Gemmatimonas phototrophica: one gene and its partner. The protein of the gene in region 2 interacts with the protein of the main gene of each other region in a pairwise test. Links are inferred from orthologs where the notes say so. Each region holds a gene or a part of one and is shown on either strand. Other genes may lie near its edges. The genes, in order: GEMMAAP_RS16100 and ctaD.

Region 1 (10,766 bases), 3.1 Mb from region 2 along the record:
GGGTGCCCGTGGCACTCACACTGGCCTGCATGGCGGGCGCCGCAGCTCCTTCCGAGGCTTCCACTGCGACGCGGGCCCGTCCCGCCGTGGCGCCTCGGCCGCAACCGCCACAGCGTCCGTCGCTGGTGGTCCTGATCACGATCGATCAGTTCCGGGCCGATTACGTGGACCGCTACGGGGCACAGCTGACCGGCGGCATTGCCCGTTTGGCGCGCGGTGGAGCCCGCTTCTCGGCCGCGCACCACGATCACGCCATAACGGAAACGGCCCCCGGCCACGCCACGCTACTCTCCGGGCGCTTTCCGCGCAGTACCGGCATCATGATGAACGCCATTGGCGTGGACGATGAGGCCGCCCCGCTGGTCGCGGGTGGGTATGGCTCCGGCGCGTCTCCCACCCGCTTTCGTGGGACCACGCTGGTGGACTGGATGACCGCGGCCGACAAGCGCGCGAAGACGCTCTCCGTGTCCATGAAGGATCGCGGCGCCATTTTGCCCGTGGGGCGCGCGAAAACTGACGTGTACTGGTACTCCATCGACGGCCGATTTCTCACCAGTACGTATTACCGCAAGGATCTCCCGTCGTGGGTCGCCCAGTTCAACGACCGCCAGATGGTGGCAGGGTTCGCGGGCAAGGCGTGGAATCTGCTGCTCCCCGACAGTGCGTACACCGAAAAGGACAGTGTCCCCATTGAAATGGCTGGACGCAACGTCACCTTCCCGCACGTCCTCACTGAGGACGTGATGGACGCGGGGGCCAATATCCGCATCACGCCGTTCATGGACGACATGGTGCTGGCCTTCGCGCTGCACGGACTCCAATCCCTCAAGCTCGGTACGGGTCCGCAGACGGATCTGCTCGCGGTATCGCTGTCGGCCACCGATGTCATTGGCCACAACTACGGCCCCGATTCGCGCGAAATGCACGATCAGGTGCTGCGCGTGGATCGCGCCGTGGGCACGTTCCTCGATTCTCTCTACAAGCTGCGCGATTCGTCGGCGATCACCGTGGTGCTCACCTCCGACCACGGCGTGGGCACCATTCCCGAATTGGCGCCGCCCGGCATGCAGCCCCCCCCGCGTCGGGTGTCTTTGGCCTCCATCGTGCCGGCGCTGCGCGACAAGCTACGCGCCCTCAAGGTGGATACCTTCGCCATTGAGACCGATGTGAACATCGTGCTCGCGGATCGGCGGGCGTTCCGCAAGCAAGCCGATCTCGACAGCGCCATGGCGTTTCTGCTGGACCAGATCCGTGCGGTCCCCGGCGTGGCTCGGGTAGACCGCTTTCAGGCGTTGCTGGCCGATACGGCCACCGACGTGATTGCACGTCGGTGGGCGCATCAGTTCCCCGCCACCGTCAATGTGGAAGCGGTCATTACGCTCGACCCGCTCTCCACCTGGGGCGGCAACATCGCGTCGCACGGGTCCCCCCGTGACTACGACTCCCACGTACCGTTGCTCTTTGCGGGCTTCGGGGTCACCCCCGGCGTGCGCTCCCAGTTTGTGCGCACGGTGGACATTGCCCCCACCCTGGCGCAGCTGCTGGGAGTCAAAGTGCTCGAACCCGTGGACGGCGTCGCGCTCCCCATCCGCTAACGCCGCCCCGTCGCGGGCGCCGCGTCTCAGGCGCCGCCCGTGACCTCGATTTCCCGCACCGCAATGTGCCCACTGGAGTCGGCATGTGGGCACGACCGGGCAATGGCCACGGCTTCGTCATAGTCGGCGGCGTCGATCAGGAAGTAGCCGGACACGATTTCGCGCAGTTCGGCGTACGGGCCATCGCGCACCACCAGCGCGCCGCCTTCTCGGCGCACGATTTTCCCGCCTTCGTCGCGCAATTTCTCCCCGCCACGCAGCTTCCCCTGCGCGCCCAGCTCTTGCGCCCAAGCCGAATAGCGGGCCACGATTGCCTGCAGCTCGGCGGGCGACAGTTCGGCGTAGTCGCTGGGATTGTCAGACAACAGCAGCATGAACATGGACATGAAAACTCTCCGGTTGTGACCGTGGATTCGGAAGCACCGCGTACCGGCGCGTCCTGGTATCCAGGTGACGCAGGGTTGGCCACGGAATCGACATCCGCCGTGGCCGAGGCGTCCAGCGTGATGACATTGCTGACCGATCCGCAGGGATTCCGGAGTGCGGCGGCGGCGCTGACCGCCGTGCTGCTGCGAAAGTACGGCACCGGACAGTGGGACACCGTAGAAGATGCGGTGCAGGACGCCTTTGTGGCGGCGGCCCGTACGTGGCCGGTCTCCGGGGCCCCAACCGTACCACTGGCCTGGCTAACCCGGGTAGCTCACCGCCGCTACCTCGATCGCCTCCGGGCAGGGCGACGGCTGGTGGCAGACGATGGGCAGGCCGACCAGGTCGCGTCTCCGGAACCGGATGACACCGCGAACGAGACCCCGCTGGGGGACGACCAGCTCCGGCTCCTGTTTATGTGCTGCCATCCCGCACTCTCGGCGGACTCACGCGTCGCGCTGACCCTCAAGTGCGTGGCGCAGTTGAGCGTTCCGGAAATTGCGCGCTTGCTGCGTGCGGAGGAGTCGGCCGTGGCCCAACGGCTCGTGCGCGCCAAGCGCACCCTACGCGACGCGCGGGCGTCGTTCGTGGTCCCCAGCGCTGCCGAGGTCCCGATCCGTTTGGACGATGTGCTGACGGTGTGCTACGCGCTCTTTGCCGAGGGGCACCTGGCCACCGGTGGAGATCTGCTGGTGCGTGGGGACCTGTGTCAGGAAGCGCTGCGACTGGTGACGATCCTGACCCAGTGGCCGGAGACGGCGCAGCCGCACACGCACGCGCTGCTCGCGCTGCTCTGTTTTACCGCCGCGCGACTGCCGGCCCGCGCCGATGGTGACGACGTGGTATCGTTGCGGGAGCAAGATCGGTCGCGCTGGGACGCACGGCTCATTGCTCGTGGCGTGCGGGCGCTCGATGCCTCGGCCAGCGGCGCGCAATTCACGCGCTATCATGCGGAGGCGGAAATCGCCGCCGCGCACTCGCTGTCGCGTTCGTGGACCGACACCCCGTGGGCCGTCATTGTGGCGGCGTACGACAGACTGCTTACTATCGCCCCCTCTCCAATGGCCCGTCTGTCCCGACTCGTGGCGCTCGCCGAATGTGGTGAGGTGGCGCAGGCGCTGGACGCGCTGGAGGCCGACGCCACGATGTTTGCCCACTGGCCGGAGTGGCATGCCGTGCATGGGACGCTGCGCGCGCGAGCGGGGGAGTACCACCGAGCCGTAGACGCATTCAATGCCGCACTGGCCTTGCCCGCATCGGTTCCGGTGCGGCGCTACTGGACACGCCAGCGTGAGGCGGCATTGGCCGCGGGGGCGCGCGGATGAATCCACGGGAGGAATGGCTGATGCAGGCCACGACGCGTGGCACGTCCACTGCCGACGCGCTGGCGCGTTTTGACGAACTGCCGCCTGTTGCCTGTGCGGAGCTGTACGGGCATTGGCGCGGACGCGGTCTGCCAACCGGTCATTTCATGGATGGCCTGCTCGAGTCGTATGCGTGGCACGGCAAGAGTTTTGTTTCCGACGAAGAGGTGCATCCGCTGGTGTTTCTCCGCGGTGGTGCGCGAGTGTCGGTGGATCCGTGGCGTATCCCCCTCGGCCTTGCCCGCTGGCCCTGGCTGTCGCAGAGCACGGTGGCCGGCTGGCTATTCCGCCTTGGACTGCCGCTGCTGACCACACGAGCGCCGCGCGCCCGCCTGCGGGCCATGATTGTGCGCGGTGTGGTTACCGCAACCATGGTGTACGATCACTTGCCCATCATGGACAGCTTTCGGCGCGTAGACGATCGCACGTTGCTGGGGCTCATGGATATGCGTGACGCGCCGCCGTTCTTTTTTGTGCTGGAGTTCGAGGGCGTGGTCGACGCCGCTGCGGGGGCGGCATAGCCACTCATCGGTATAAGCAACCTGTTCGCGCTTGAACGCGCAGCACCCACGTGGCACATTGCCGCATGCGCCTCGCGAAATGGTTGACCGTTGGCTTCATGCTGACCGTGCTGTTGCTGCTCGGCTACTCGGCCGTTGCGGCCCCCGACAGGACGGTGGCCGAATTGGCCCCCCGCTGGGCACCGCCGCCGTCGGTGTTCCGCCCGGTTGACGGGCTGCAGGTGCACCTGCGCGACGAAGGCCTCCAGGCCGATAGCGTGCCCGTTCTGCTGCTGCATGGCACGTCGTCGAGTCTGCATACGTGGGAGGGATGGTCGGGCACGCTGCGAGGAACCCGAAGGGTCATTTCGGTAGACCTCCCCGGATTCGGGCTGACCGGCCCCGACCCGCGCGATGACTATCGTATGGTGCGCTACACCCGCTTCGTGACGGCGCTGCTCGATTCCCTGCAGGTCGCGCGGGTAGATATCGCGGGCAATTCGCTGGGGGGAGAGATTGCCTGGAACGTGGCGGCGCGACACCCGGAGCGAGTGCGGAAGCTGGTGCTGGTGGATCCTGCCGGCTTTGCCTTCACGTCCGCCTCGGTACCGATTGGCTTTCGGCTGGCCCGCACACCGTCGCTCTCGTGGCTGTTCACCCGCATTCTCCCGCGCAGCGTGGTGGAGTCGAGCGTGAAGGATGTGTACGGCAATCCGGCGCTGGTCTCCGACGCGATGGTGACGCGGTACTACGAACTCGCGCTGCGTGCCGGCAACCGGGCCGCCGTGCAGGCGCGCTTTGCCCAATCCGCGCCGGGCGCTGATACCGCCCTGATTGCCCGCATTACGGCGCCCACGCTCATGTTGTGGGGGGGGCGAGACAAGCTCATTCCACCATCGGAGGCCGCACGCTTTCAGCGGCTGTTGCCCATGGCTCAACTGGTCATGTATCCCGAACTTGGCCACGTACCACAGGAAGAAGACCCGCGGCGCACCGTGACCGATGTGCTGGGGTTTCTGGCGGAGCGCTGAGCGTTCAGCGCCCCGCCCTCTCCGTGCAGCAGTTAGCGCCCGGCGTTCGCCCGAACGGTGAGTAAGCCCAACCGCTCTCCAGCGGCGCGCAGTGTTTCTTCACGCTTGGCGAAGTGGAAGCGAATGAGATGCTTGACCGGTTCACGGAAGAAGCTGGAGCCGGGGACGCCAGCCACGCCCACCTCCTTGATGAGCCATTCACTGGCCTTGGTGTCGTCGGCAAAGCCCAGCGCGCTGATATCCACCATCACGTAGTACGCGCCCTGCGGCTCGGTAAATGGCAACCTGGTTGAGCGCAGAATATCCAGAAAGAGTTCGCGCTTGGCGGTGTAGAGCTGCGTCAGTCCTTCGTAGTACGAGGACGGGAGCTCCAGCGCGCCTACCGCCGCTTCCATGAGCGGGGCAGCGGCACCCACGGTAAGAAAATCATGAACCTTCTTGGCCTGGTTGATCACTCCGGCCGGCGCGTGCACGTAGCCCAGGCGCCATCCCGTAATGGAGTATGTTTTGGACAGCGAGTTGCAGGTGATCGTGCGCTCAAAGGCGCCGGGGAGCGTATTGAAGTACACATGCTCGTGCGGCGCGTAAATGATATGCTCGTAGGGCTCATCGGTAATCACCCACGTGTCGTACTGCTCGGCGTACTTGAGAATGGTGAGCAGTTCGTCGCGCGTGAAGACCTTCCCGCTGGGATTGGACGGATTGCAGATGACGATCGCTTTGGGCTGCTGCGCGAAGGCCTTGGCCAGATCGTCTTCGTCAAAGCCGAAGCCCGGCGGATGCAGCGGCACATAAATGGGCTCGGCGCCGGACAGGATGGCATCGGCCGCATAGTTCTCGTAGAACGGTGAGAAGACGATGACCTTGTCGCCTGGATTGCAGGCCGTCATCATGGCCACCATCATCGCTTCGGTGCTGCCGCACGTCACGACGAGGTGCTGGTCGGGATCGACATCCAGCTTCGTGAAGTGGCTGATCTTTTTGGCCAGCGCCTGACGGAAGCGTGGTGCTCCCCAGGTGACGGCGTACTGATGAAACGGTCCGCGAGTCGCTCGCTCCAGCCCTTCCAGCAGGACCTCCGGCGGGTCGAAGTCGGGGAAGCCCTGCGAGAGATTGATGGCACCATGCTGATTCGCGAGCCGAGTGGTGCCGCGAATGACGGATTCCGTAAAGACGGACAGGCGTGTGGCTGTGGATGGCATGGGCGAGAGACTACCGCCCGATTCCGACTCGCGCCATATCGTGGCACTATTTCCGTATGCCCAATTCTCCGTCCCCGATGCCCTCCCGTGCGCTCTGGCTGATCTGCCTCTCCGGGCTGATCCCGTTTCTCGTCTGCCTCGCACTGGTATACGGCAGGGGTGAGTACGCCGAAGCGGCCAAGGTGGTGTTCCTCATGTACACCGGGCTCACCCTCAGCTTTCTGGGTGGCGCGCGGTGGGGAGCGGAACTCGTGCGAGCGCCGGACACCCCCAGCTTGCCACGGCTCATCCTTTCGGCCATGCCATCCATCGTCGGCCTGATGGCCATGGTGCCACAGGTCCCTCTGCTGGCCGGCTACGGCATGGTGGTCGCGTCGAGCGTGCTGCAGCTCGCCTGGGACCGGTCGGCCTCGCAGAGCGGGCTCCTGCCGTCGTGGAACGGGCGCATACGCACGGTCATGAGCGTTCTGGGATTACTGTGCACGATGGCAATGATCCCGGCACTGCTTTGAACTGCAGTGAACTGCTGGAAAAGCGTCATGGGTTATGGGTTATCGGGTCACCGAGTAACTGCGGAACTGCGGTTACCGCGTTAACCCGGTGACCCGATAACCCATAACCCATGACGCTTTTACACTGCCTTTCTCTGCCTTAGCCACAGGCTGATCAGCAACGCTCCCAGTGCGGCGACGTCTATGGCCCCAAACGCCAGCGCCGCCGCGGTGGCTTTGGGTGCGTGGGCCGGCTGGCTGGCCCCCAGGAGGACGCCGACGCCGGCACATACGGTGAGCACCCGCAGAACCTGGATGCCGTGGGTCCGGGGGCGTTTGGGGAGCTGCTGGGGCGCCACGTTTTTCCAGCGCCACAGGAGCCGTTGAGCGGCAATGCGGCGCCACATCAGCGCACAGGCGATCCCGAAGCCGATGGTGAGCCAGAGTTGCAGGGCGTCGTGCAACGGTGCGGTGCTGCCTAGGTGGGGAACCGGGGTGCGCAGAAAGGGAAACCACGGCACCAGCCACCCGGAATGATTGCCGTGGGTAATGCCATCGAGGACCACGTGCGACATTCCCCCGATCCAGGCAGACACGGCCACGCGCCCCCAATCAGCCAGGCCTCGTGCGGGCTCAAGGGCGGCGAGATCATGGAGCCGCAACCATGAGACGTCTCGGACGTAGGGGAGCAGCACCGGGAACACGATCCGGGTCAGGAGCCGATGCAGCACCAGAACCAACGGTACCGTAAACCAGAGCTGGGCCGATACCGTGTGACTGAAGATCCAGTCGTCGGCCAGTCGGAAGATGAACTCCAGATCTGGCGCCATACTCCCCAGGCAAAGCGCCAGCCCGGAGAAATGGCGTGGCCACTTCATCTTGAGCGGCAAGACGAGGGTCTGGTGCGCAAGCAGGGTAGCGGGCACGTATCACGGGCGAGAGGGACCCTCGGGCCATCGCGGACGTCAGGAATCATCGGCGGGCCACGCCACGATTTCCGGACGACTTCGTCCCGAAGACACCACGGTTGCGCCACGGGCGTGTGACGGGCGGCCACGCCCCCCGGCGTGCGAAACGTTTCCGAATGGCCGGTGAACTCGTCCTGTCATTGCCCGGTGGCGTTCCGAAGCCGTAACGCCTTCCGTGGCAGGTTGTCCGCCCCCTTCGCCACTGCCGTAACAGCGTGCCCCAACTCGACAAGGTCCTGCCGCGCCTGGAATCAGGCGCCGCCACACAGATTCTCCTCGAGACCAACGCGCCTATTCGCTGCATGACCCCCAATGGGTTGCAGCAGGTGAGCACGCAGGTTTTGTCGCAATCTCAGGTGCTCGCGTTGGTCGGCGAACTGGCAGGGCCGGAGGACCGCGCGGCCATTGTTGCCGCCGAGGGGATCAAGTTCACGTACACGTGGAACGAGAAGCAATGGCTGGTGCAACAGGAGCCAGACGCCTCGACGACCCGCATTCATATTCGTCCGTGGGTGGAACGCGAGAGCACGGGTGAGCCGAGCACCGATCAGAGCACTGTCCGCAAACGCGAAGGGGACGCGCCGTTTGGTCCGTTCCATTCCAATGACGCGGCCAAGGCGGCGCTCGAGAAGCTGTTGCGCATCCAGTGCTCACGCGGCGCTGCCGACCTGCACCTGCGGGTCGGAGAGCCGCCCATCTTCCGCATGGGTGGCGATCTGCTGCGTCTTGAAGACGAAGCGGCACTGGATGATCAAACCGTGACCGCCATGATGCGCTCCATCATGCCGGACAAGAACAAGAAGGAATTCGACACCCAGTGGGATACCGACTTCGCCCATGAAATCGAGGGCGTGTCGCGCTTCCGTGTGAATGTGCTGCGTGATCGGCACGGAGTGGCGTCCGTCATTCGGACGATTGCCAGCAACACGGTGACGGTGGAACAGATGGGGATCTCCCCCGAAGTGCAGGCCCTGTGCCATCTCACCAAGGGACTCGTGTTGGTGACCGGGCCCACTGGCTCCGGCAAGTCCACGACACTGTGCGCGCTGGTGGACCTCGTGAATCGGACCCGCTCCGATCACATCATCACGATCGAAGACCCCATCGAGTTCGTCCACCAGAGCAAGAAGTGCCTCATCACGCAACGGCAGGTGGGGGTGCACACGCAGTCGTTCAAGAGTGCGTTGCGGGCCGCATTGCGCGAAGATCCCGACATCATTCTCGTGGGTGAGCTGCGCGACCTGGAAACGATTGCCATTGCGCTGGAGACGGCGGAAACCGGCCACCTCGTGTTCGGGACGCTGCACACCAGCACGGCCGCCAGCACCATCAACCGTATTGTGGACCAGTTCCCCGCCGACCGGCAGGATCAGATCCGCATCATGCTGGCCGAATCGCTCAAGGGTGTCATTTCGCAGACGCTGTGCAAGAAGATTGGCGGCGGCCGCGTGGCCGCCCGCGAAATCCTGCTGGTGAACAAGGCCGTGAGCGCCCTCATTCGTGAGGGCAAGACGGTACAGATTCCCAACATCATTCAGACCCAGAAGAAGCTGGGCATGGAAACGCTCAACGACGCGCTGCTCAATCTGGTGAAGAGCAAAACGATTGAGGCCGAAGAGGCGTATGTGAAGGCCGTGGAAAAGAAGGAAATGAGCGCCAAGCTGCGCGCCCTCGGCCACAACATCGACAACGTGGCGGGCGAGGAGTAAGCCTCGCCCCTGTCCTCGGCGTGCCTATTTGGCCGCCGCGGTGCACTCCAGTTCCACCCGCGCCCCGGACAGCAGCGTGGCCTGTACCGCGGCCCGCGCCGGATACTTGCCGTTGCTGAAATACGAGCGGTAGACCTCGTTCATGGCCGGCCATTCCTTGAGGTCGGCCAGAAAGGCGGTGCACTTCACCAGCCGGTCCATTCCCAGCCCCGCCGCCGCCAGCGTGCGCTTGATGTTTTCCATCACCTGCTTCGTTTCCGCAGAGATGCCGCCCGGCACCAGCGTCAAACCGGTCCCGACGGTGCCCAGCGTACCGGAGACGAAGACCAGATTCCCGACCCGCACAGCAGGGGAGAACGGATTGGCCGGCGGACCATCGGGATGGATGTACTCCGGCTCCGCGACCGGCGTGGGGCGACGGGCACTGCATGCGGTGCCAAGGGCGGCAACGGCGAGGACGAGCGCCAGGGTGCGCACGACGCGAAACGGCGATGAGGTAGGCATGCCCCGAAGCTGATGCCACCACGGGCCACGTCAAGGCTGGGACGGTTGTTTCGGAAACACCCCTCGCGCCAGCGAGGACCACCGTACAGCTTTTGGGGAACGCTGTTTAGCGACACCGGCGCTCCCACCCCACCCCGCCGGTGAAGGACCGATCGGCCCATCCTTCCCGGGCCGCGAACAGGAGGAGCAGTGCAGGCTGCACAAACCACGGAGTTCGACGCGATTGTCGTAGGCTCCGGTATCTCCGGCGGCTGGGCCGCAAAAGAGCTCACCGAAAAGGGGCTCAAGGTGCTCATGCTCGAGCGTGGCCACAACATTGACCACATCACGGGCTACACCAACGCCACCAAGGGGCCGTGGGAATATCCCCACCGCGGCGGCCGCACCCAGAAAATGATCGCGGAGTATCCGGTGCTGAGCCGTGATTATCCGCTCAACGAAAAGAATCTCGACTACTGGGCGAACGACAAGGATTCGCCGTACACCGAGACCAAGCGCTTCGACTGGTACCGTGGCTACCACCTGGGCGGCCGCTCCCTCATGTGGGGGCGCCAGAGCTACCGCTGGAGCGACTTCGACTTCGACGCGAATGCCAAGGAAGGCATCGCGGTCGACTGGCCCATTCGCTACAAGGATATCGCGCCGTGGTACTCCTATGTGGAGAAGCACGCCGGCATCCAGGGGACGCGCGAGAATCTGCCGCAGCTCCCCGATAGTGAATTTCTTCCCGGCTTTGCGCTGAATTGCGGCGAAGAGCACGTGGCGGCGCAGATGAAGAAGAACTACGGCGGCAAGCGGCATCTCATCATCGGCCGCAGTGCGAACCTCACGCAGCCCCTGCCCGGTCGTGGCCAGTGTCAGACGCGTGATGCCTGCTGGCTGGGGTGCATCTTTGGTGCGTACTTCAGCACGCAGTCGTCCACACTGCCGGCGGCCGTAAAGACCGGCAATCTCACGCTCAAGGTCAACTCCATCG
Region 2 (10,773 bases):
GTCAGCGACGCGGCAAGTCGGGGGCGCGGAGACATGAGGCGATTGGGCGAAGGGCGTGGTCGATGGGCGCGGGAGCGATCTGTCGGAGTGTCGCTACACCAACGGAGTTTGTCGAGGGGCGACGATCGCGAGATAGGGGCCGCCCAGTCGCGACGTGGAGGTGAGAGCGTTGCGAGTCGCGACGTAGAGGAGAGAGCGTTGCGAATCGCGAGGTGCGATGGATATCGAAGGTGAGAGGCGCGATGAAAGCGAGGTGAGAGGTGCGAGTGCTGGCATCGGCGCGTACCTGCCCCTCACTCACGTGGGGAACAGCGGTCGTAACTGCAGTTCCGCTGTTACTCGGTAACCCGCTAACCCATAACGCAGTTTCCAGCTCACCCTCAGACATCTGACATCCGCCATCAGACATCTCACCTCTCCGTCACCCGTGCCGCGGTCAGTCCCAGCTGGCGTCCAGCTGTTCCTGGAGTCCCGACAGGGCTTCGTCCCACGTGGCCTTCACCATGCGCTCGTCGGTGCCAACGGGCAGTTTGGTGAGTTCGAGGCTCACCGTGCAGCGGGCGTTCCCTTGCCGGGCGACGGACATGGCCACGAGGGTGCCGTCGGGGAAGGCCAGTCGAATGAATCGCGGCGCGAGGACGCTCACGATGCGAAAGAGCTGCGTGGGCGCCCACCTACGTTTGTCGGGATCGTTGACCGCGCGAAACACGGCGCTGGCGGGCACGTTGAGAATGCGCGAGACGCGCACCGTGAGTCCGCTGTCAGGCGCGCTGGGCACGTCGGCAGGCACTGGCGGGCGAACCACCGGCGCCGCACTCGGTGCTTTCGGGCGCGGCGTCTTGGCGTTTGGCGTCTTGGTGTGCGGCGTCCTGGCGTCTGGCGTCCTGGCGTCTGGCGTCCTGGCGTGCGGCGCCTTGGTGTGTGGCGCCCCCTTGCCGGCCGCAGACGTGCTCAGGGGGCCATTCCGCCGGGCGCCTTGAGTGGATGACCCACGCGGTGCGATGCTCGCCCCGCGCGCGCGCGGTGCAGGCTCCCGCTTCGGCTGGTCCCGCAGTTCCTGGTCGCGCCGCTCCTGCTCGCGCATCTCGCGTTGCCGACGTTCGTACTCGCGCTGTTCCCGCTCCCGCTGCTCGCGCGCGGGGGCTTCTTCGCGCTCCTTCTCGACCAGCTTTTTGGAGAGACCTTTGCGATGGGCCGCGCGGGTGGGAGCGTGGTAGCCCGCCTGCGTGCCGGCCCGTACCTCGCGCGGTTCCTCGGCCGCGTCCTGAGCGGCGTTGGCTTTGGCGCCGCGACGGAGCGGCTTGCCCCCACGACCACTGGTCTTGCCCTTCACCGGACGCTTCATGGCTGCGTCCGCGGCACCCACCCCACCTGCGCACTTTCTTCGGAATCTTCCCCGCGGGCCGACCACTTGAAGAACACCACGGTCATGACCGCATAGAAGAACACGCCGCCCGGGATCCACATGATCAGCCCACCGTACTGCTGATCCTGCAATGGCGTGATGCCCAGAATACGCGGCGCCACCGCATACGCGGGATACAAGAGGGAATCCGCCATGGCGATGTAGATCGAAATGATCGACATGGGGATGACCATGAGGAAGCAGTACAGCATCTGCGCCGGATAGGCGGCCCGCGGCAATTCCGGCAGCGGCGACATGAGCGGCCACCACATGAGCACCGACGCCGCGATGAACATGAGGTGCTGCAGGATGTGCACGCCGTGGTTGGCCAGCGCGAGATTGTACATGGGCGGCAAATGCCACAAGGCCAGCACCACGTTGAAGATCACGAAACTCGACGCCGTGCTGGTGAGCTTGCGCGCCACCGGGAACAGCGCGGCGCGGCGCAACATGGGACGCAGCATCCATCCCGGCGTACCGGCAATCATGAGCGGCGGCACGACCAGCGTGAGAATGAGGTGCTGCACCATGTGCCCGCTGAACAGATAGAAATCGCTCAGGTCGTGCAGCGGCCCGTTCAGCGTAAAGAACAGCAGCACCAGCGACGAGAAGTAGGCAAGCCGTTGCATGGGCGTTGGCCCCGCTGGCGCCGCCGCAGCGTCCAGCTGATTGGCGTCCGCGCTGTCGGCGGTCACACCAACGGGGAACCGGTCCGCCGCACTGGGCCCCTGTTTCGCGCGCCAGATATACGCCGCGGCAAAGAGGGCAATGCCAATCGTTGTGCTCGGGTGGACCGAGAACTCCGTAAGCGACAGGCGGGCGACAGGATGAAGCAGATACATAGGCGAAATCTAATCAGGCAACGGATGAGCAACTCAAAACTCAACACCCGAACTCACAACCCGGAACTGATCAGTTTTGGGTTCTGGGTTCTGGGTTCGAGTTTCGGGTCGACGGTTGAACCGCAGTCCAACCCAAAACTCAAAACCCGAACTCATGACCCAGAACTGATCAGTTCTGAATCGCGCGTTCGGGTTCCGGGTCAAACGTTCGACGAGCTGTTTAGCTCAGCAGCCCCAACCGGATGACCAGCTTGCTGAACAGGAACAGCAAGCCGATCAGCGTGAGGCCGGCGACCAGAAACGGTCCGGTGAACAGCGCCCGGAACAGCTTGTGATCGTATTTGAGGTGCATGTAGTAGGCGACAACCAGGAAGAACTTCACCGCCGACATGCTCAACATGCTGGGCACGTAGATCGCGCTCGATTCCCACGCCGGGATGTAGTACGCCGAGACCTCAAAGACCGTGATGATCGTGAGGATCAGGGCGATCTTGCCGTACGTGCCGACCGAGGGGTGCGCGTGAGCTTCGGAATGTCCGGACATCAGCGCCTCACTTGATCAGGTAAATGAGCGGGAAAATCACGATCCAGACCACGTCAACGAAGTGCCAGTACAGCGCCGCGATGTCCACCAGCAGGGCATCCTTGGGCTGCAACCCGCGCTTGTAGTCAATGGCCAGCAGCGTGAAGAGCCACAGCACACCCACCGTCACGTGCGCGCCGTGGAAGCCGGTGAGCGTGAAGAAGCTGGACCCGAACAGGTTCGTGCGGATGGTCAGCCCTTCGTTGATGAACGACGTGAACTCGTACGCCTGGAAGCCAAGGAACACCGTGCCGAGGCCGGCAGTCATCCACAGCCACAGCTTGGACGAGCCCTTGATCTTGTCCCACGTGGAGACCTTGGGCTCGTGCTTCGTCTGCACGGCGTTCAGCGCCATTACCATGGCCACCGACGACATCAGCAGCACGAAGGTGGACGCCGAGGTGACCGGGATGTCGAGGATCGGCTTCATGACTTCGCCGGTCGCCGGATTGGTCCACGGCTCATGCGGGAAGGGCCCCTGCGGGCTGCGTCCCTTGTAGATGAGGTACGTGGAGATCAGCGAGGCGAAGAGCATGCATTCTGAGCCAATGAAGGCCCAGATGGCGATCTTGCGGTTGTCGAGCCCCAGCGAGGTGTGATGGCCGCCCGCGTGCGCGTGGCCATCCCCGTGGGAAGCGGAAACAGTAGTGGCACTCATCTCAGTGATGGTCCTCGAGCGGCGTCAGCAGCCACTTGTAGAGTGAGCCCACCCACCAGAGCGTGCCGATCAGCATGATCGCAACGCCAGTGGTCGTGCTCTTTTCCAGGAAGAGCAGGCCGCAGAACATCGTGATGATGCCGGCCGCAGTGATCAGGGGCCAGATCGAAGGATTCGGCATGGTGATGCCCAACTCCTGCGACGTGGGGATGTGACGCCCCTTCTCCTCTTCGTACGTGGTTTCGTGCACCAGCTCCGCGCCTTCCTTCGTATTCCACATGGGATAGCGCGACTTGATCTGCGGCAGCTCCGCAAAGTTGTAGTCGGGCGGCGGCGACGGAATGGACCATTCGATGGTGGCGGCACCCCAGGGGTTGCTCGACGCCATCTCACCACCCTTCCAGCTCTTCCAGATGTTGATGAGCCCGAAGAGCGTACCGATCATGAGGATCAGCGTGCCGACGGTGGACATCAGGTTGAAGATCTCGAAGCCCTGCCCCGCGTCGTACTGGTAGTAGCGGCGCGGCATGCCGAGGAGCCCGCTGAAGTGCATCGGGAAGAACGTGAGGTTCATGCCGATGAGCGAGATCCAGAAGTGCCAGTTGCCGAGCTTCTCCGAAAGGAAGCGGCCCGTGATCTTCGGGAAGTAGTAGTACGTGCCGGCGAAGATGCCGAACACCGAACCGCCGTAGAGCACGTAGTGGAAGTGCGCGACGATGAAGTAGGTGTCGGTCTGCTGCAGGTCGGCCGGGGGCGAGGAGTGCATGACGCCCGAGATACCACCCACCGTGAACAGCGCGACGAGCGCGACGGCGAACTTCATGGCGACGGTGAAGCGGATCTGACCGCCCCACATGGTGGCCATCCAGTTGAAGATCTTCACGCCGGTCGGGATCGCGATGAGCATCGTCGCGAGCGAGAAGACCGAGTCGGCAATGGGCCCCATGCCCACCGAGAACATATGGTGCGCCCAGACGCCGAAGCCGAGGAAGCCGATGAGGATACCCGAGTACACCATGACCGGGTAACCGAAGAGCGGCTTGCGCGAGAACGTGGGCAGCACTTCGGAGACGAGACCGAAGGCCGGCAGAATGAGGATGTACACCTCGGGGTGGCCGAACACCCAGAACAGGTGCTGCCAGAGCAACGGGTCGGCGCCCTTGGCGACCGTGTAGAAGTTCGTACCGAAGAAGCGGTCGAACTGCAGGAACACGAGCGCGATGGTGATGACGGGGAAGGCCAGCACCACCAGGAACTGCACCACGAACGACATCCACGTGAAGATCGGCATGCGCATGAGCGACATGCCGGGCGCCCGCATGTTGATGATCGTGGTGATGAAGTTGAAGCCGGCGGCCAGCGACGAGATACCCAGGATCTGCAGGCCGATGACCCAGAAATCCATGTTGATCTGCGGCGAGTACGCCTTGGTGCTGAGCGGCGCGTAGCCAAACCAGCCGCCGTCCGGTGCCACCGAGAAGAAGATCGGCACCGTGATGAAGATGCCGCCCAGCAGGTAGATCCAGTAGGAGAACGCGTTCAGTCGTGGAAAGGCGACGTCACGAGCCCCGACCTGCAGGGGGATGAGGAAGTTGAAGAAGGCCGCGGAGAGCGGCATGACGGCGAGGAAGATCATCGTCGTGCCGTGCATCGTGAACAGCTGGTTGTACATGTCCGCCGACACGAGCGTGCCGTTCGGAACCGCCAGCTGTGCACGAATGACGGCGGCCTCGAGGCCACCGACGACGAAGAAGAACAACCCCGTAATGAGATAGAGCGCCCCGATGCGCTTGTGGTCCACCGTCGTGAGCCAGGACCACAACCCGGTATCAACGGGTGCGGCCTTGGCCTGGGTGTATGGGGGCGCAGCAGCGATGGTAGCCATCGTGTCGAGAGTCAGGTAAGCGTGAGTCGGTGACGGCGTCTTACTTGAGCGCCTGCAGGTACGCCACGATGTCCGCGATGTCGGCGTCGGTAAGACCGCCCATCGTCACGACCATCTTCGTCTTCGGATCGGTCAGCCCCTTGCCGAGCGTGGGCATGAGGCTGCCCGGCTTGAGCGCCGGAGCGTTCTTGATCCAGTAGGCGAGATGTTTCGCGTCGTTCGGGTAGAGACCACCAGCAATCGTGTAGCGCGTCCCGACATGCGTCAGATTCGGGCCCACGTTCGCCATGTTGAACGGCGTGCCACCAATGGCATGGCAGCCGATGCAGGTCGACTTGCTGTACAGCTGACGCCCCTTCTCGGCGTCGCCCTTGGCCAGCAGCGACTCATCGAAGGTGACCGAGACCGGAATTTTGGCCGTCGGAATGGTGTACTTGAATTCCGACTCCAACTTCTCGCGGGGGAATGCCCACACCGGGACAGGAGCCGCGGCGGGAGCGGCCGAATCGGCCGCCACCGGCTGCGCGCCCTGCACGGAGGCGAGCAACACCGGGGTCGCACCCGTTCCCGACGGGACCGGAGCCACGGCAGCCGGTGCCGGTGCCGCTGCCACTGTCGGGAAGATCGCGTTCTGCTTCTGGTGCGCCGACCACTGGTCGAATTCCTGCGGCGTCACCGTGTACACGCGGAACTTCATGTTCGCGTGCGACGGGCCGCAGAACTCGGCACAGAACCCGTTCCACGCCGACGACGGCAGGTCCTTGTTCGGCGTGAACCAGAGGTAGTTGGTGCGGTTCGAGATCAAATCGCGCTTGCCGCCCATCTGGGGAATCCAGAAGGAGTGCAGCACGTCGATCGTCTTGAGCTGGAAGTTCACCGTCCGCCCATTGGGCAGATACAGCTCGTTGGCCGTCGTGATGCCCAGCTGGGGATACTTGAACTCCCACCACCACTGATGGCCGATGACTTCGACCTGCAATGCGTCCGGAGCGGCCTTCGCCTGTGTCTTGAAGATCGTGCGGACGGTGGGGATGGCGATGAAGATCAGGATGACGGCGGGAATGGCCGTCCAGGTGATCTCCAGCACCGTGTTCCCATGCACCTGCTTGGGCGTCGGCGCACCAGGGCGACGACGGAAACGGAAAATCGTGTAGACGAGAGCAGCCTCAACGCCGACAAAGACAATCGTGCCCCAGAACAGGAGCTTGTCCCACAACGCGTCGATGTCCGCGTTGAAGTCGGTGTTGTGATTGAACGTCGAATTCGGATACTCGCCGCCGCAGGCTGCGAGCCCGAGGGCCAGAGCGCCCAGCAGCGCAGCGGAAGCCATTCGCCGCGGGCGGAACGTGCCAACCATGCCGGTTCCTGAGGGAGTGTGGGATCCCTTCACCCCGTGCGCGGTTTTTGAGGAACCGGGCACGAGGCAAAGGGAGGGGTGGTGGGACTACTGAAGCGAAGCTAAACCGTGGTTTCAAAACCTCGCAAGCAATTCTTTGAGTCTTTTCGGGGTTTGTCAGACTTTTCTTGAGTCCATAACTTTCTAAACAATTTTTAGAGGGTTTTTCAGTCCGAAAGCGGTCCTAATGAACCGGTCGAAAACGGCTAAAAATCGGAGATTTATATGCCGTTTCCGGGGGGCCGTCCGGATCGTCTTTTCGGTGTGAAATCCTCCGTGCCACCTTCCCGCCCCTCCGGGCCCCCGACGCCCTTCGCCGCGGTAGCGCGCCGTCCCCACTGCGGTCGAGTTCCCCTAGCGCTGCTGGCGTCCTGGGCGCTCACCCTTGCCAGCGCCGGCTGTCGGCGGGCAGACGACGGTGCCATGTCCGGCCCGCTCGCGATTGGCGTGGGTGCCATTCCCGGATCGCCGAACTACATCCAGGTGGTGCACGGGGTCGAAGTCGCGGTCGCCCGGCTTAATGAACAGGGCGGTGGCCCGCGGTTTCGCGTGCGCCTGCCAGACTCCACCGCCAACAGTGCAGTGCGGGTCGCCCAGCAACTGCGCGAAGATCCCTCCGTGATTGCCGTGGTGGGACACCCCGAAAGCGGCAATACGCTCGAAGCGATTCCGGTGTACGCCGACACCGAACACGACGGCGCCAACGGCGTGGTCGCCATCTCCCCCACCTCGTCGTCGCCGCGCCTGAGCGGGATCAGCCCGTGGTTCTTCCGGGTATCGCCCTCGGACGCCAACGCCGCGATGTACACCGCTCAGTGGGTGCTCGACACGTTGCGTGCCCGCCGTGCGGCCATCGTGTATCGCAACGATTCCTACGGCCGCGACTGGGCCGCCACCTTCGCCCAGACGTTCGAACAGGGGCGGGGCGCGGTGGTCATGCGTGACCCGTACCTCACCGGCGTCGTGGAGTTTGACGCCTACGCGGCGCTCATTGCGTCGCTCGCCCCCGATGTGCTGCTCTTTCCCGGTGACGGCGCTGATGCTCTGGAACTCATGCGCGCGTTGCGCCGCAAAGGCATCACGGTGCCCTTCATTGGAGGCGATGGCACGGAGAACATGAAAGAGGACGGCGATGCCGCCGGTGCGCGCTACGTGGCCTTCTTCGATGAGTCCCGGGCCTCCAGCAAAGAAGCCCAGTATTTCCTGCCCGCGTACAAGGCCCGTTTTGGCCGCGCCCCCGACATGTTTGCGGCGCTGGCCTACGACGCCGCGATCGTGGTTGGGCGCACCGTGGCGAATGGGGTGCGTACGCGGGCGGCGTTGCGGCTCGCGCTGGAGCAAGTTGGCAACGGGGCGCCGTCGGTGGATGGCGTCGTGGGCCGCATTGCCTTCGAGAAGAACCATGACATCAAGGGACGCACGGTGGTCATTACCCGGGTGCCCGGTGAGCCCCCCACGGGGCCGGCCAGCGGATCGGGAGGTCGGCCATGAGCGGTATCTGGCGCCTCACCACCATTCGCGCCCGACTCATTGCGGGCTTCGGGATTTCCATCACGCTGTTGCTCGTGGCCGGTCTCCTGGGCTGGTACGGGCTCTCGCGCAGTAATCGCGACGCCGAAAACACGGTCCGCGCGTTGGCCGACCGGTCGGAGTTCATTGAACGCGCCACCAACACCGTGCTGCGCGAACTGGTCGCCGGGCTGCGCTACCTCAGCACCGGCACCAGCGACGACGAACAGGTGTATCGCACGTTGGTGACGCAGGCCGAACAGCTGCGCAATGATGCCCTGGGCCGTGGTGCGCTCAACTCGAGCGAACGGCGGCACCTGGAGAACATCGGACGACTGCAGGCCTCCCTCGAAGTGCGCATTGCGGTGACACGCGCGTGGCAGGTGGCGGGGCAAACGGCCAACGCCGACCGCGTGCTCGCGCAAACCACGCGCGACATGGACGCCATCGAGAACGAACTGCAGGCCCTGCGCAAAGGCGCACGCAGCGGGGCGGACGCCTCCATGGAGTCCATGCGGGACGGCCTCTTCAATGCCGAGGCGAGTCTCGCCGTGGTGGTGGCCCTGGCCTTTGGCGTAGCCGCCTTTTTCGGGTTGTCCACGGCGCGGGCCGTGACCGATCCGCTGGTGCAGCTGCGCGACGAGATGATGGCCATTGGCGCCGGCGATCTGCGCGACCCGGAGATTGATCTCCGCTTTGGTGGCGTGGCCCAGGAATACGCCGAGCTTATTGATGCCATGCAGCAGGCGCGTGAACGGCTGCGCATCCTGCTGTCGCGGGTGCAGGAAGAAGCCGATCAGGTAACGCTGGCCGCCAGCGAATTGTCCGCGTCGGCCTCGTCGGCCGCGGCGTCATCGCAGCATGTCACCACGGCCGTGATGGACATTTCGCACGGCGCTGGTGTGCAGCTGTCTGCGCTCAAGCATGCGGGAGAAACGGTAAAGGAGCTGGCGGAAGCCGGCGCCACGATTGGTGAGGCAGCGGACGAAACCGACCGAGTGGGCCGCGAGATCCGCACGACCACGAACAGCGCCCGCGATCAGGTGCAGGTGGCCGTGGATACGTTGCTCAACGCACGGGAAGTGGTAGCCGCGTCGCGTCAGGAAATGATGGCACTGCGCGACTCCACGAGTGTGATTGACGACTTCGTGAGTGTCATCTCCGAGATCGCCACGCAGACCAACCTGCTGGCGCTCAATGCGGCCATTGAGGCGGCACGCGCCGGCAGCGCCGGACGTGGGTTTGCCGTGGTGGCACAGGAGGTCCGCGCTCTGGCGGAACAGAGTGCCAATGCCGCCAACGAAGTCACGGAGAACGTCAAGCGGTTCCGCTCGCGTATCGCCAGTGCCTCCGGGGCGGTGGAAGCCGGTGCGACCCGGCTGCGTGACGTGGAAACGGTGGCCGAAGCGGTTGGCGGCGCGCTCGCGCGCATTGAGCACGCCGTGGCGCAGGTGGATGTTGCCACCGCGCGCGTGACCAACGCGGTGGAGACCAACCGGCAATCACTCGGTCAGGTGCAACGGTCGCTGACAGCGGCGCGCGATACCGCCGAAGGACACGCCGCCGCCGCGGAACAGGTGGCGGCGAGCACCGAGCAGACCTCCGCCTCGGCGCAGGAAGTGAGCGCGACGGCGGAGATGCTGCAGACGGCCAGCCTACGCGTACGCGGCCTGATTACGGAGTTTCGGGTGTAGCGATTTCGCGCACCATGACCCCACGCGCCGCCAGCAAGGCGAAGTACCGCTCGGCGGGAATGCATTCATCCGGGGTATGCACCCCCGGCGCGATCGCACCGGCCGCCTGCAGTTGCCCGGTGATCGAGAGGGTGTAGCCTGTGGTGCGCATCATGGCCGAAATGGCGTGGGCACTGTCGTAGCGGTCGACGACCTCCCACGCACGGGTGCGGGAGACACCGTCCTTGCTGCCGACCACCACCACGCGCAGGGCGACGAGATCGGGCTTGCCTTTGCGCAGTGCCTCGCCGGCCACCTTCACAAACACATCGCGCGGCGCAATCTGCTGCCCTTTGACATCCACCGGTGTGGTGCTCAGCAACCCCAGATCACGAATGGCCAGCATCACGGCGGCGTGGCCGGGATAGCGCAGCGTCTTGTACTCCATGACCGGAATTTTTCCCGCGTAGCGATAGACCATGGTGGACAGGCCGCCGGCGGTGTGAAACGCTTCGAGAGTCCCGACACCGTCCTCGAACTTGATGAACTCCACTTCAGAAAGCGCTGACACGGTGGTGGGAGTCCCATCGCGCACCACGAGTGAAGGCGTGGTGTAGTAGTCCACCATCCCTTCGATGGAGTAGGCGATCTGGTAGCCGAGTGGTGGTTCCGGCACCTGGGGGAGTCCACCGACATAGAGCTGTACGGACTCGACCGTGTCGAATTGGTCGATGCCATGTTGTGCGACGACGTTGACCATGCCGGGGGCGAGCCCGGTATCGGGAATCACGCTGATCCCCTTGGCACACGCCGCGTCGTGCA

What was found.
Region 1: the proteins of ctaD (region 2) and GEMMAAP_RS16100 interact in binary tests that used the Escherichia coli proteins (3 or more experiments, as listed by UniProt). The link is inferred for Gemmatimonas phototrophica from one-to-one orthologs.

The regions. Positions count from the first base shown.
Region 1 is NZ_CP011454.1:3,804,684-3,815,449, forward strand. Bases 4,034-7,014 are described here. They hold GEMMAAP_RS16100 (pyridoxal phosphate-dependent aminotransferase), read right to left. Parts: upstream 6,119-7,014; coding sequence 4,949-6,118; downstream 4,034-4,948. Other genes in these bases: GEMMAAP_RS16095 (alpha/beta fold hydrolase), read left to right, coding at 4,034-4,916; GEMMAAP_RS16105 (DUF3429 domain-containing protein), read left to right, coding at 6,175-6,630; GEMMAAP_RS16110 (DUF4184 family protein), read right to left, coding at 6,750-7,014. In the rest of the region: GEMMAAP_RS16075 (alkaline phosphatase family protein), read left to right, coding at 1-1,595; GEMMAAP_RS16080 (YciI family protein), read right to left, coding at 1,622-1,981; GEMMAAP_RS16085 (RNA polymerase sigma factor), read left to right, coding at 1,997-3,346; GEMMAAP_RS16090 (DUF4334 domain-containing protein), read left to right, coding at 3,367-3,906; more of GEMMAAP_RS16095, read left to right, coding at 3,972-4,033; more of GEMMAAP_RS16110, read right to left, coding at 7,015-7,535; GEMMAAP_RS16115 (type IV pilus twitching motility protein PilT), read left to right, coding at 7,793-9,286; GEMMAAP_RS16120 (RidA family protein), read right to left, coding at 9,311-9,790; GEMMAAP_RS16125 (GMC oxidoreductase), read left to right, coding at 9,980-10,766. UniProt on the Escherichia coli protein: Shows aminotransferase activity with methionine and histidine as substrates, and to a lesser extent also with phenylalanine.
Region 2 is NZ_CP011454.1:742,873-753,645, reverse strand. The notes cover bases 2,932-5,919. They hold ctaD (cytochrome c oxidase subunit I), read right to left. Parts: upstream 5,374-5,919; coding sequence 3,490-5,373; downstream 2,932-3,489. Other genes in these bases: coxB (cytochrome c oxidase subunit II), read right to left, coding at 5,414-5,919; GEMMAAP_RS03240 (cytochrome c oxidase subunit 3), read right to left, coding at 2,932-3,488. In the rest of the region: GEMMAAP_RS03260 (hypothetical protein), read right to left, coding at 1-35; GEMMAAP_RS03255 (SRPBCC family protein), read right to left, coding at 437-1,345; GEMMAAP_RS03250 (cytochrome c oxidase assembly protein), read right to left, coding at 1,342-2,247; GEMMAAP_RS03245 (cytochrome C oxidase subunit IV family protein), read right to left, coding at 2,468-2,791; more of GEMMAAP_RS03240, read right to left, coding at 2,799-2,931; more of coxB, read right to left, coding at 5,920-6,703; GEMMAAP_RS03225 (ABC transporter substrate-binding protein), read left to right, coding at 7,193-8,260; GEMMAAP_RS03220 (methyl-accepting chemotaxis protein), read left to right, coding at 8,257-9,972; GEMMAAP_RS03215 (saccharopine dehydrogenase family protein), read right to left, coding at 9,953-10,773. UniProt on the Escherichia coli protein: Cytochrome bo(3) ubiquinol oxidase is the terminal enzyme in the aerobic respiratory chain of E.coli that predominates when cells are grown at high aeration.